Regions from separate parts of the Pseudoalteromonas sp. SG44-5 genome, predicted to be linked through region 2. Evidence: predicted binding sites of a transcription regulator. Region 2 holds the regulator's gene; each other region holds the start of a gene.
What was found. Region 2 encodes sigma-54, which starts transcription at its own class of promoters, with help from an activator protein. Its sites were predicted from a motif close to GTTGGCACGNNNNTNGNNT; they were not measured.
Positions count from the first base shown of each region.

Region 1: a site for sigma-54 is predicted at 1,574-1,592, ahead of H5079_RS07130 (EF-hand domain-containing protein). Genes of this name have one in related genera too.
Region 3: a site for sigma-54 is predicted at 1,866-1,884, ahead of flgJ (flagellar assembly peptidoglycan hydrolase FlgJ). Genes of this name have one in related genera too.

Region 1 is NZ_JACJES010000004.1:101,195-105,490, forward strand. Features, by position in the region: gene H5079_RS07125 (sensor histidine kinase KdpD) at 1-1,317, opposite strand, end outside; gene H5079_RS07130 (EF-hand domain-containing protein) at 1,628-1,861, shown strand; gene H5079_RS07135 (hypothetical protein) at 1,889-2,116, shown strand; gene H5079_RS07140 (hypothetical protein) at 2,272-2,508, shown strand; gene H5079_RS07145 (EF-hand domain-containing protein) at 2,516-2,752, shown strand; gene H5079_RS07150 (amidohydrolase) at 2,876-4,296, shown strand, end outside.
Region 2 is NZ_JACJES010000006.1:52,605-56,900, forward strand. Features, by position in the region: gene hpf (ribosome hibernation promoting factor) at 1-243, opposite strand, end outside; gene H5079_RS08855 (RNA polymerase factor sigma-54) at 270-1,763, opposite strand; gene lptB (LPS export ABC transporter ATP-binding protein) at 1,833-2,558, opposite strand; gene lptA (lipopolysaccharide transport periplasmic protein LptA) at 2,555-3,100, opposite strand; gene lptC (LPS export ABC transporter periplasmic protein LptC) at 3,090-3,647, opposite strand; gene kdsC (3-deoxy-manno-octulosonate-8-phosphatase KdsC) at 3,644-4,195, opposite strand; gene H5079_RS08880 (KpsF/GutQ family sugar-phosphate isomerase) at 4,196-4,296, opposite strand, start outside.
Region 3 is NZ_JACJES010000033.1:4,201-8,496, reverse strand. Features, by position in the region: gene flgH (flagellar basal body L-ring protein FlgH) at 4-687, shown strand; gene H5079_RS17280 (flagellar basal body P-ring protein FlgI) at 700-1,794, shown strand; gene flgJ (flagellar assembly peptidoglycan hydrolase FlgJ) at 1,922-2,917, shown strand; gene flgK (flagellar hook-associated protein FlgK) at 2,919-4,296, shown strand, end outside.

The sequences.
Region 1 (4,296 bases), on a different contig from region 2:
TAGCGTAACATTTTTGCTATGCTTACCTTGATAAAATGCGCTAAAAACATGTGCTTTTTCGTGCTCTTTAATTCCGCATCCCTCGTCGCTTATCGCCATTTTTAGCTTACTGTGCTCAAAGGTTAACGCTATAGATACTGCCTGCCCGTGTTGTGAAAACTTTAAGCCATTAGAAATTAATTGCACTAAAATCATTTCAATTAACTCCCCAGGTAACGCAAGCGCCTTATTAGGTAAGTTGTTATGCCAAATAAGGGTTTGCTCTCGGGCTGTTAGGCGGTGCTCAAAATGACTATTAATTTTATTAATTAAATGATTAAACTCAACCTCACTTACGCTGTCTTTACTAGTACGAATCGCGTTATAACTAAGTAGGCTGTCAATCATAGTACGAAGGCGCACCATAGACTGGCTAATAAGCTCAAGTACTGCGCGTTGCTCTTTAGTTATAGGGCCAACTATTTCATCGCTGAGCAAGTCGGTGCCCTCGACCATTGAGGCTAGAGGTGTTTTAAGTTCGTGGGTAACGTGGCGTAAAAAGGTGTCTTTTTGCTGCTCAAGTATATGTAACTGAGCTTGCACCCATTGTAATTTATTACCTAATTCAACTAGCTCTGCTGAGCCTTGCACGGCTATTTTTTGTTGCCAGTCACCTTGCCCTAATTTACCAATAATTTTAGTCAGGCTTTTTAAGCGGCCACTTATACGCCACAAAAAACCGCCTCCTACTAAGAGTGTTAGCGGAATTAGCGCCACCAGCCAGTTAATAAATGAAGTTTGTAACTGCGCTATTTCTTTTTGATTATTAGTAATTTGGGTTTCGCTTTTATCGCGTAACCATAAGGTAAGTTCGGCGAGTAAATCGCTAATAGGTAAAAATAAGGCTACCTGCTGTTGTTTTTGTTCAACAAGTTGAGTGTGTGCTAGTTGCAGAGTATTCGTTAAACGCTGCCATTGTGCGGTGTGACTTTTACTGGGCGCTACACGTGTAAGATCTTCAATACTTTGTAGCGATGCTTGCCACTTATCAACTATGAGCGTATCGAGTGACTCACTTTTTAGTACCCAATTTTGCCGAGTAGCGCGCTCTAAACTATTGAGTTCTTGTTTTAAAATATTAAACGATTTAGTTACTTGGTAGTTATTACTAACAATTTGCTGAGTTACAGCTAACTGCTTATTAAGCGCATTTAAAAATACAATAACCACTAACGATAAGGGTAATAACGACAGCAACATGCTCATTACAAACTGGCTAATTAAATTAGGGCGCCAATTAAGTATTGCTTTGTATTTTTCAGCCATCGCTGCTGGCATTGCATCCATCCTTTAGTAACTTTAAACAGCCTATTATTAAGCGTTTAAGTTATACACTAGCTGAATCAATTTATATATCTGTTATTCGTACTGTAAAGCTGCCTGTTGCCAAACAGCAACAACTCAACTCTTTGATTTGTATTGCTTCTTTATTTATAAGCCAAATTTCGTTGCAAAAAACACACAGATACCTGTAAAACTTGCTTAACCTATAACACCAAAAACCATAAGCAACTGAATTTAAAGGATAAAAATAATTGGCATCGTTTTTGTAATAGTTAATCTAAGTTTATCTTATAAGGAAATGACCATGAGTAATCGCTTTTTAATTATTATGCCAATCGTTGCGCTAGGCTTTTTGAGCGCTAACGCGCTGGCAATGGATGTACAAGCTACTTTTAATGAACTTGATAAAGACAGTAACGGTACTCTCAGCGAAGCTGAAGCTGGTGAGGACGCCGTACTTCATGAAAACTTTTCACAAATAGATACTGATCAAAATGGTCAGCTGTCGCTAGATGAGTTTAAACAGTTTATTAAGTAACTAACCTAGTAACAAAAGGAGTTTTTTATGAAACAGCTTATAGCCGCATTTTCGTTACTGTTTTTAGTTATTAGTGCTACTGCCCTGGCTTCATCGTTTAATGCTCGTTTTGCTTTTTTAGATAAAAATATGGATGGAAAAATATCTATTACCGAAGCCAAAAAAGATAAAGAAGTAATGAAACAGTTTTCTGATTTAGATGAAAATAACGATGAAATGATCTCTAAAAAAGAGTTTGAGGCGTTTAAGCCTTAAGTTTAAATTCAAGTTTGGTCTTGTAAAATTAATTAAAAGTATTTGCTATAACCCCTGAGGGAGTGTGTAAATGGATTTAATGTTGGGCGTTAAATTATGGCAAGTACTTTATTTTATTACGAATGACATTAAAATGAGCTTTGCGAAGGAGCACCATGAAGATACGCGCTTGTTTAGTTAGTTGCTTATTATTACTAAGCTTTAATTCATTAGCACTTGATGTAAAGCAACGTTTTGATCACCTTGATACAGATCAAAGCGGCTATTTAATTCACCATGAGCTTGAGGCTCAACCGCACTTACTAAACAACTTTAGCAAATGGGATAAAAACCAAGATAATAAAATTTCATTGGTTGAATTTAAAAATTATCTTACGAATAACCTCTACTGAGTAATTTATGAAAAATATAAGCTATATAGCGCTCGTTGCGCTTAGTATTTGTAGCACACCAAGCTTTGCCAGCAGCAATAACATTGCCAAGCAATTTGAAAAATTTGATCGTAACCAAAACGGCTTATTAAGCCGAGCAGAAACAGCCAGTGACCCTGCCCTATGGTCTCGTTTTGCAAGTTACGATAAAGACAAAGACGGCCACCTTTCTTTAAGCGAATTTACACTTTATGCAAGTCAGTAATTAATTTACCAATAAATTAACTGGCTTACTCTGCACAAATAACAATCCAACCACCTCAAGTGGTTGGTATTATAAAAGTGAGTTTGTTATGTTAAAGCCATTAACAATAAAAATAAGCTCACTATGCCACTCAAAAAAATAATCAAACCTTTGCTACTCGCTTGCCTTTGCGCAGGCTCAAGCCTTGCGGTTGCGCAAACTAAAGTTATTTACAACGCCAACGGCTACACACCTTTGTACAAAGGTGAAGTGCAGCAGTTTTCTACTTTAGTTATAAAAAACGGTAAAGTAGTTAAACTTGGCGGCGATACGCTAAAAAATAGCTTTCCTGATGCCAAGCTTATTGACGCTCATGGCAATACGCTACTACCGGGTTTAATTGACGCACACGGTCACATTATTGGTTTAGGTAATAACCTGTCACAATTAGATTTACGCGGTGCGCTTTCTATTGATGAAGTTACTAATAAACTCAAGGTATTTGCAAATAACAAACAAGGTTGGATTATTGGCCGTGGCTGGAATCAAGAGCTGTGGCAAAAAAAGCAGTTTCCTACCGCTGCCGATTTAGACAAAGTAGTGAGCGATCGCCCTATTGTACTATCGAGAATTGATGGCCACGCTATTTGGGTAAATAGCAAAGCCCTAGAGCTTGCGGGCATTACTGCAAACACCCAATCGCCAGAAGGCGGCGAAATTATTAAAGACGAATTTGGCAATCCTACTGGTATATTTGTAGATAAAGCAGAATCGTTAATTAAACAATTTATGCCAAAACCATCAAAACAAACTCTTAGTGACTCTTTAGATGCTGCCGGTAATCATTTATTAAGTTTAGGGATTACCTCAACCCATGATGCGGGTATAGATAAAACCACTTGGGAATTATACAAAGAACGCGGTGAACTAGGCAATTTACCACTGCGTATTGTGGCAATGCTCAGTGGCGCGAGTCCTGATTTAAAAACTATGTTAAAAGCAGGTCGATACCAAGATGCCAACGACTTTATGTCTATTCGCAGCGTTAAGGTTTATGCTGATGGCGCATTAGGTTCGCGTGGCGCGGCGCTAATTGAGGATTATGCCGACAGAAAAAACCACCATGGCTTAATGCTCGAAACCCAGCAAAAACTAGAAGAGCTATTTACGCTTAGTTTTAAAAGCGGTTTTAGTGCCAACACCCATGCAATTGGCGACAAAGCTAACCACGTTGTATTAGATGCTTATAAAAATGTATTTAAAGCAACCGGCGGAATTTTACTACGTAACCGTATGGAGCATGCACAAATAGTAACGCTTGATGATATTAAGCGCTTTAAAACATTAAAAATTATTCCTTCAATGCAACCAGTGCATGCCACCTCTGATATGCACATGGCAGAACAACGCTTAAGCGAAAAGCAATTAGCGGGTGCTTATGCATGGCAAACCTTTTTAAAACAAGGGTCAGTGATTGCAGCAGGATCTGACTACCCAATAGAATTGGCAAATCCTTTTGATGGCTTGTATGCAACAATTACTCGTATGGATCACAACCAACAACC
Region 2 (4,296 bases):
GAGTTTGTCAATCAACGAGTCAATGGCAGCGTACATATCTTGGTGTTCGGTCGATGCAAATAGCTCAGCGCCACTTACAAAAATTGTTGCTTCAGCTTTTTGACTTAATTTTTCTACATCGAGAATAACATGCACATTAGTTATGTGATCTGAGTGTCTTTGCAGCTTTGCAAATTTATTATTTACATAGTCTCTTAATGAGTCTGTAATGTCTACATGACGACCAGTTAAGTTTAGTTGCATCAGCATTTTCCTCTTTGTTGTACGTCTTAAATCAAGCTTTTACGTTGATTCGACGGGGGAATAGCCAGAGATTCGCGATATTTTGCAATTGTCCGTCTAGCTACTTTAATTCCTTGCTCAGCCAATATATCTGCAATCTTGCTATCACTCAATGGTTTGGCTAAGTTTTCTGCAGCTATCAACTTTTTAATCAGGGCACGTATGGCAGTTGATGAACATTCGCCACCATTTTCGGTGCTTACATGGCTTGAAAAAAAGTACTTAAGCTCAAAAATGCCACGTGGAGTGTGCATATATTTTTGCGTAGTGACCCGTGAAATAGTCGACTCGTGCATTTCAACTATTTCGGCAACATCGTTTAATACCATAGGTTTCATGGCTTCTGGGCCATGTTCAAAAAACGCTTGTTGCTGCTTAACAATACAATTAGTTACTTTCAGGAGTGTTTCGTTTCTACTTTCTAGGCTTTTAATAAACCATTTAGCTTCTTGTAAGTGCGAGCGAATAAATTGGCTGTCACCGCTGGATTTTACTGTACGAGACATAGCCGCATATTGGCTGTTAACACGTATTTTTGGCATGCTATCAGGGTTTAGCTCTACCACCCAGCGGCCTTTTATTTTTTTAACAGACACGTCAGGTATAACGTATTCAGACTCTTCTCTGACAATAGTATCCGCAGGCTTAGGATTAAGCGTATGAATAAGTGTCATTATTTCTTTAAGCTCTTCTTCTTTGAGCTTAGTTTTTTTCATTAACGTACGATAGTCGCGAGCAGCGAGTAAATCGATATGATCAGTTAACACCATTTTTGTTTCGTTAATATAAGGGGTGTCTTTATCAAATTGATTTAATTGAATGCATAAGCATTCTTGCAAGCTGCGAGCTGCAATACCAACAGGATCAAATAATTGAATGCGCTTTAGCACTGCTTCTATTTCATCTAGTTCTACTTCGTGTTCGTCGTCAGTTTCTTGGTTAAAGCTTGCTAAAAGGTCTTCGCAACTGAGGGTTAAAATACCAGAGTCATCTACGGCTTCAACGATAGCTATGGCAATAGCTTCGTCGGTAGGGCTAAAAGGGGTGAGCTGTAATTGCCACATTAAGTATTCATGCAGGGTTTCGGTTGATGCACCTTGATAAATAGATTCATCTTCAGGCATTGGCCCTGATGAAGAGGCAGGCGCTGCGCTCATATATTCATCCCATGATACATCCATGGCCATGTCGTCGCTTATGGTGTCTTTATTTAGTGCTTCACCGCTATCTTGCTCATACTCGCTTGGGGTGTCGTCAGCAGAGGCGCTAACAGTAATGTCATCTGCTTTTTGCTCGTTTTTACCTGCTGATTCTTCCGTGTAATCTTGTTCATCAACTTCAAGTAATGGGTTGCTATCAAGTGCTTCTTGTATTTCTTGCTGGAGATCCAAGGTACTAAGCTGCAATAAGCGAATAGCCTGTTGCAGTTGCGGAGTCATTGTAAGTTGCTGGCCCATGCGCAGCTGTAATGATTGCCTCATTTATCTCTAACAATCCTTATAAATTGATATGATTAATCTTAGCAGATGCTTATAGTAATAACATAAATATTACAGTTTGAACTGCTCGCCTAAATAAACATCACGTACTGTTTTATCGTTTAATACAAATTCAGGAGTACCAGATGCAATTAGCTCCCCATGAGAAACAATGTAGGCTTTTTCACAAACATCAAGGGTTTCCCTTACATTGTGGTCGGTAATTAGTACGCCAATACCACGATTTTTAAGGTGTTCTATAATTTTTTTAATATCGAGTACTGAAATAGGATCCACGCCAGCAAAGGGCTCATCAAGCAATATAAATTTAGGATCTGCAGCTAAAGCACGTGCTATTTCTACGCGGCGACGTTCACCACCAGATAGCGCCATACCTAAGCTGTCGCGAATATGTTGCAGGCTAAATTCGTCCAATAAACTATTTAGGGTTTCTTCCCTGGCTTGTTTATTTAGTTGCTTACGCGTTTCTAAAATAGCCATTAAATTTTGATACACAGTGAGCTTTCTAAAAATAGAAGATTCTTGTGGTAAATAACCAATACCTAAACGAGCACGGCTGTGCATAGGAAGTAAGGTAATATCGTTATCATCAATTAATATTTTACCTTTGTCGCTAGGTACTAAGCCTACAATCATGTAAAAGGTAGTGGTTTTACCTGCGCCATTTGGGCCAAGTAAACCAACAATGCTGCCAGCTTTTACTTCAAGTCCTACATTTTTAACAACTTCACGGCCTTTATAGCTTTTTGCTAATAGCTCTGCTTTTAATGTACTCATGGCTGACCTTTATTGAGTTTTTGTTCTTTTTTTACGTCTACAGGCACTAAAATAGTGTGTACCCGATCAGTTGAGTTTTCATCTTTTTCAGCACTTATAAGCTGTTGCTCTATATCATAGGTGATGCTTTTAGCCGTAATTTTTTGCCCAGCTTGAGAAATGTTTGCATCTCCTACCAGGGTTAAAAAACGTTTCGCTACATCGTAACGTACTTCGTTAGCGCTGGCGCTCATGACAGTGCCATCTGCTTGCTTTTCTTCAAAATATGCAGGGCTGCCCGTGGCAATTAATAGTTGTTTATTATCGCCAAGTTCGTCGCGCTTATGTACTTCTAAACGATCGGCGGTGATACGACGATTACCGTGAATTATCTCGACGTTTTTCTCAAAAATACCAACGTTTTCTTTTAGTTGGCCTTCTTGGCGGTCAGCACTAATAGAAATTTGATTAGCTAATGGGGAAGTACTTTGCTCTGCCGCATTACTATTAAATACAAGTATAAGCGATGGAATAATAAGTATTTTTGCAAGGTTATTGGTCATAATATAGTGTTCGCGTATGGTTAATTAGTTTTATCACCTCGGTTGTTAAATTGGCTTCAAGGCCTTTACCGGTGATCTTTAAATTCGGTCCAGTTATAATAACGGGCTGTTCGCTGCGCATAGTGAGTAGCATTATATCTACTTGAATATTGTCGGCGGTAATTTTGTCTATCATTGCGCCATCAATTAAGTTTTGGGCAGTTACATTACCCTCTAAAATTAATTGTCTTTCATCGTAAAGTGTTGCTTCATCAGCATTGATACGCCACGTTTTTTGTCTGTCGTCGTACAATATGAAAGTAGGTTTTTCGAATAAGGTAAATCCTAGCTGCTCGTAAAGCTCCGTTTTAACCGCAGTTACTTTATGGCTAATTTCACCGTTTTCGTCAAAAGCTGTTTGTTTTAGCTCAATGGCGGTGTAATCGGGTTTAGCTATTACTTCTGAGTCGGCTTTAGCAACCGTATTTACCTGAGTAAAATAAGGGTACCAAAGCCAAACCATACAGGTGATGAATAAAACGCTTAAGACTATGCGCGCTATATTCATGAACTGGTGCCTTGGCTAGTTAATGGTTTATTGTTTTCAAGCATAAGTAAGTCGGTTAGCTCTCTTACTGCACCAAAACCACCCGGCATTTGCGTAGTGTAATGTGCTAAGCGTTTAATTAGTGGGTGCGCGTCGTTTACTGCGACTGCAAAGCCAACTAACTCCATAACAGGCATATCAGGGCCGTCATCACCAATATAAGCAATTTGCTCATCGCTCAAATTAAGCTTGTTTTTAAGTTCTTGGTAGGCAATAAGCTTGTTTTCTTGACCTTGATAAATATGCTGCACGGTTAAGCTGGTCATACGTTGTTGTACTATTTGCGAGTGCCTGCCGGTAATAACCGCTACTTCAAAGCCGCTGTTAATAAGTGCTTTAATACCAAAGCCATCTTTTGTATTAAATGCTTTTAGCTCTTCACCTTGGTTGCCAAGATAAATTCGGCCATCAGAAAATACGCCATCAATGTCGCATATAAGTAGTTTTACTTTTTTTGCGCGCGCTTTAGCGTCATCACTTAGCGCTTGATAGAGTTCTTCAAATTGCATTTATAATACTCCTGCTTTAAGTAGGTCTTGCATATTGAGTGCCCCAATAGGCTGATTATGCTCATTAATAATAATTAAGCCATTAATGCGTTTATGTTCCA
Region 3 (4,296 bases), on a different contig from region 2:
ATTATGCGCAATATTATATTATTTGCAGCGGGTACTTTATTGTTAAGTGGCTGTGTGTCTACACAAAATAGTGATGTAGTACAAGACGACCCTTACTACGCACCCATGTACCCAGAACCCAATGTTGAACCGGCAATTGCTAATGGCTCACTGTTTAATACGTATTTATCGAACGACTTATACGCTGATAAAAAAGCACTGCGTACCGGCGATATAATTACGGTTAAATTGCAAGAATCTACGCAAGCCTCTAAAGCGGCAAAAACAGAAACTGATAAACAGTCAGACGCAAAACTCGACCCCGTTATTGGTTTAGGCGGATTACCGGTAAATATTGGCGGCGACAGCATTCAATTTGGTATTGGCAGCGACGCGTCATTTAAAGGCGACTCAAAATCAAATCAGTCAAATAGTTTAGCCGGTGATATATCGGTAAACGTAATGCGTGTTTTACCTAATGGTAACTTAGTTATTCGCGGCGAAAAATGGCTAACGTTAAACTCAGGCGAAGAATTTATTCGTTTAGAGGGATTAGTAAGGCCAGAAGATGTAACTGCAGACAATACCGTACAGTCAAATAGAATTGCTAATGCACGAATTCAATATTCGGGCAAAGGGCAAACTCAAGAAGCACAAAGTGCCGGTTGGCTAACACGCTTTTTTAGTAGCTCACTTTTTCCTTTTTAGAGGACATTCATTATGAATGTATTTAAAGTTTTTTGTTTAATGGTGTTACTTGGCTGGCAACTTCCTGCCATGGCCGAGCGCATTAAAGATGTGTCTATGGTTGAGGGCGTACGCTCAAACCAATTAGTAGGCTATGGCCTAGTTGTTGGCTTACCTGGTACGGGCGAGCAAAGCCGATTTACCGAGCAAAGCTTTAAAGGCATGTTAAACAGCTTTGGAATTACGCTACCGGCAAGCTTAAAACCAAAAATTAAAAACGTGGCTGCGGTTGCAGTGCATGCAGAGCTACCGCCTTTTAGAAAGCCCGGGCAAACTATTGATATTACCGTATCATCTATTGGTAGTGCAGGTAGTTTACGTGGTGGTACTTTATTGCAAACCTTTTTAAAGGGGGTCGACGGCAACGTATACGCTATTGGCCAAGGTAGTTTAATTGTAGGTGGTTTAGGCGCAGAAGGGCTTGATGGCAGTAAAGTCGTTATAAACACGCCAACAGTGGGGCGTATTCCAAATGGCGCAACCGTTGAGCGCGCAGTTAAAAGCCCATTTATGCAAAACGACTATATTACTTTTAACTTAAATCGCCCAGACTTTACTACCGCTAAGCGATTAGAAAAAACCATAAACGATTTAGTTGGCCCAAATAGCGCCCAAGCACTCGATGCAGCGTCTATTAGAGTGATTGCCCCAAGAGACGCCTCGCAGCGCGTGTCTTACTTATCAACGCTCGAAAACCTAGAATTTACCCCAGCAGATACAGCGGCAAAAATTATTGTTAATTCGCGTACTGGTACTATTGTTATTGGTAAAAATGTAAAGTTGCAACCAGCTGCTATTACTCACGGTGGCTTAACAGTAACGATTGCAGAGCAGCTAAACGTATCGCAGCCTAATGCTTTTAGCGATGGCGATACCGTTGTTACCCAGCAAAGTATTATAGATATAAAACAAGACGACTCACGGGCATTTGTATTTAACCCCGGAGTGAGCCTAGATGACCTAGTACGCGCTATAAACGAAGTAGGCGCCGCGCCTGGCGATTTAATGGCAATACTAGAAGCCCTAAAAGAAGCTGGCGCAATAAACGGCCAGCTAGTTGTAATTTAAAACAACGTAATGCTATCGGTGGTCAGTTTTAAAAGCTGGTAACCGATGGCATTTTGCTTAACACCTTCCCCTCTGGCTCAATTTTTGCATTGCTTTATACATTATTCATTATTGTGTCAAAAAGCTGATGGAAACAAATCATCTCGATAAGCAAAACTTTTTTGATTTAGGTAACTTAAACGCTTTGCGTAAAGATGCCCTAAACAGTGGCGACGCGTCTAGTGATGCCTCAAAAGCGGCTCTCAAAAAAGCAGCGGCACAATTTGAAGCCATATTTACGCAAATGCTGCTTAAAAGCATGCGCAAAGCCAGCGAAGCCTTCGAAGACAAAGAAAGCCCATTAAATTCAAGTAGCGTAAAGTTTTTTGAAGAAATGCACGATCAGCAACTTTCATCAGAGCTCTCGTCTAATGGCTCATTAGGGCTTGCCGACTTAATAGTGCAGCAACTTTCTCCTACGGCAAAAAATTACACCCCAGCTTCAGTACTCAGAACCAGTAACGATCTTTTAAGCGATCAGCGTGCTGGCATAGAGTTGCCGCAGCAACAGCGTAAAAAAGCCGTAACTGAGCCTGTAGATAAAAGCGCTATGAACACCGAAAAGCCAGAAGTAGCTAAGCCAAACTTTGAAACGGCCGAAGAATTTGTAAGTTCGGTATGGGAGCATGCTAAAACAGCGGCTAAAAAAATTGGTTTAAACCCAGCCGTTATGGTGGCTCAAGCAGCGCTTGAAACCGGTTGGGGTAAGCATATTATTAATAAAAGCGACGGTAACAGCTCAAATAACTTATTTAATATTAAGTCAGATAAAAGCTGGCAGGGCGAAAAAGCTAACAAAGTAACCTTAGAGTTTGAACAAGGCGCTGCAGTTAAAAAACAAGCCAGTTTTAGGGCTTACGACTCAATAAAAGACAGCGTAAACGACTTTGTTGATTTTTTAACTCAAAATCCACGCTATCAACAAGCATTACAAAATACCGCCAAACCGGCAGTGTTTTTAGACTCATTACAACAAGCCGGTTATGCAACAGACCCAAATTATGCGGATAAAATAAAGCGCGTACTTAACAGTAGCGAGCTTAAAAATATTGCAACAAACGTGATCCGCCAAGGAGTAAAGTAACATGTCGTTTAATTTATTAAACATTGCTAATTCAGGAATAAGAGCAAACACTGATCTGTTGCAAACAACCAGTAAAAATATTACTAATGTAAATACCGATGGCTATGTGCGCGAGCGTACAGAGCATGGCACCATGATCGGCAATCAAGTTGGCAAAGGTAATACTTACAGATTGCTTAATGAATTTGCACAAAAACAATTAAACCGAGACACCTCAAATAAAACGTTTTTTGATCAGTTTGTAAGTGAAGCAAACCGGGTCGATACGTTATTTTCGCAAGAAGCGAATAGCTTATCGACCGGTATTAATTCGCTATTTAATAACGTGCAAGAAGCGCTTAATCAGCCATCGTCAACGGTTGCACGTTCGTTAGTAATGACTAACGCCGACAGCTTAATAAGCCAAATGGATAGGTTGTCGGGAATAGTGCTGGATCAAAAAAATGTTGTAAATGAGCAGCTCGAAATATTCTCCGATGAAGCCAACACCTTAATTCAAAAAATAGGATCGTTAAACCAACAAATTGCTGGTGTTAATGGTACTAACAACGCATCTGCTGCAAGCGGCACATATAACGAGCGCGATAAAGCGATTCGCGATTTATCAGAGTTAATCGACATTGAAACGCTTGACGGCCCTAATGGTGAAAAGCTCGTTTTTATGGGCAGCGGTGAAGCGGTTGTAATGCAAAACGGCTCGTTTAACTTGTTTTCGATGCGCGGCGACCCCGATCCAAATTTTAAAGAACTGCGCTTAGATGTAAATGGCGGCAAAGCTGTGCCGCTTGAAGTTGATGCCAGTAAATTAAAAGGCAAAATAGGTGGTTTACTTGCCTTCAGAGACGATATTTTAGTACCTGCACAAAATCAAATAGGCCAAATGGGTTTAGCGTTGGCTGATGCATTTAATCAGCAAAATCAATTGGGAATGGATGCTAACGGTAAATTGGGTGGCGATATATTCAATATACCTACGGCAAAAGGGTTTGCCTATCAAGCTAATACCGGCGGTGCGGGTGTTAGTGCAACAGTAGAGCCCGGCAAAGGCAGTAATTTACCTGCCAGTGATTTTATTGTGACTTATACCGCAAATCCAAACGAAGTGAGTATTCAGCCAGTAGATAATAAAGGCGAGCCATTAGGCGCCGCTACAACAGCAACATTTGTAGGCGGTGAAATTAACTCGGCAAATAACCCTGGTGTTGATTTATTTGGCTTGCAGTTAACTATGGCTGGTGCTGGTAATGAAGGCGATAAATTTCAAATTAAGCTCAATTCAGAAGCCGCAGCAAATATATCGCTAACAACTGGGCGCGGTGAAGACCTAGCGTTAGCATCGCCAATACGCACCGCCGATGGGGTTAATAATACCGGTAGCG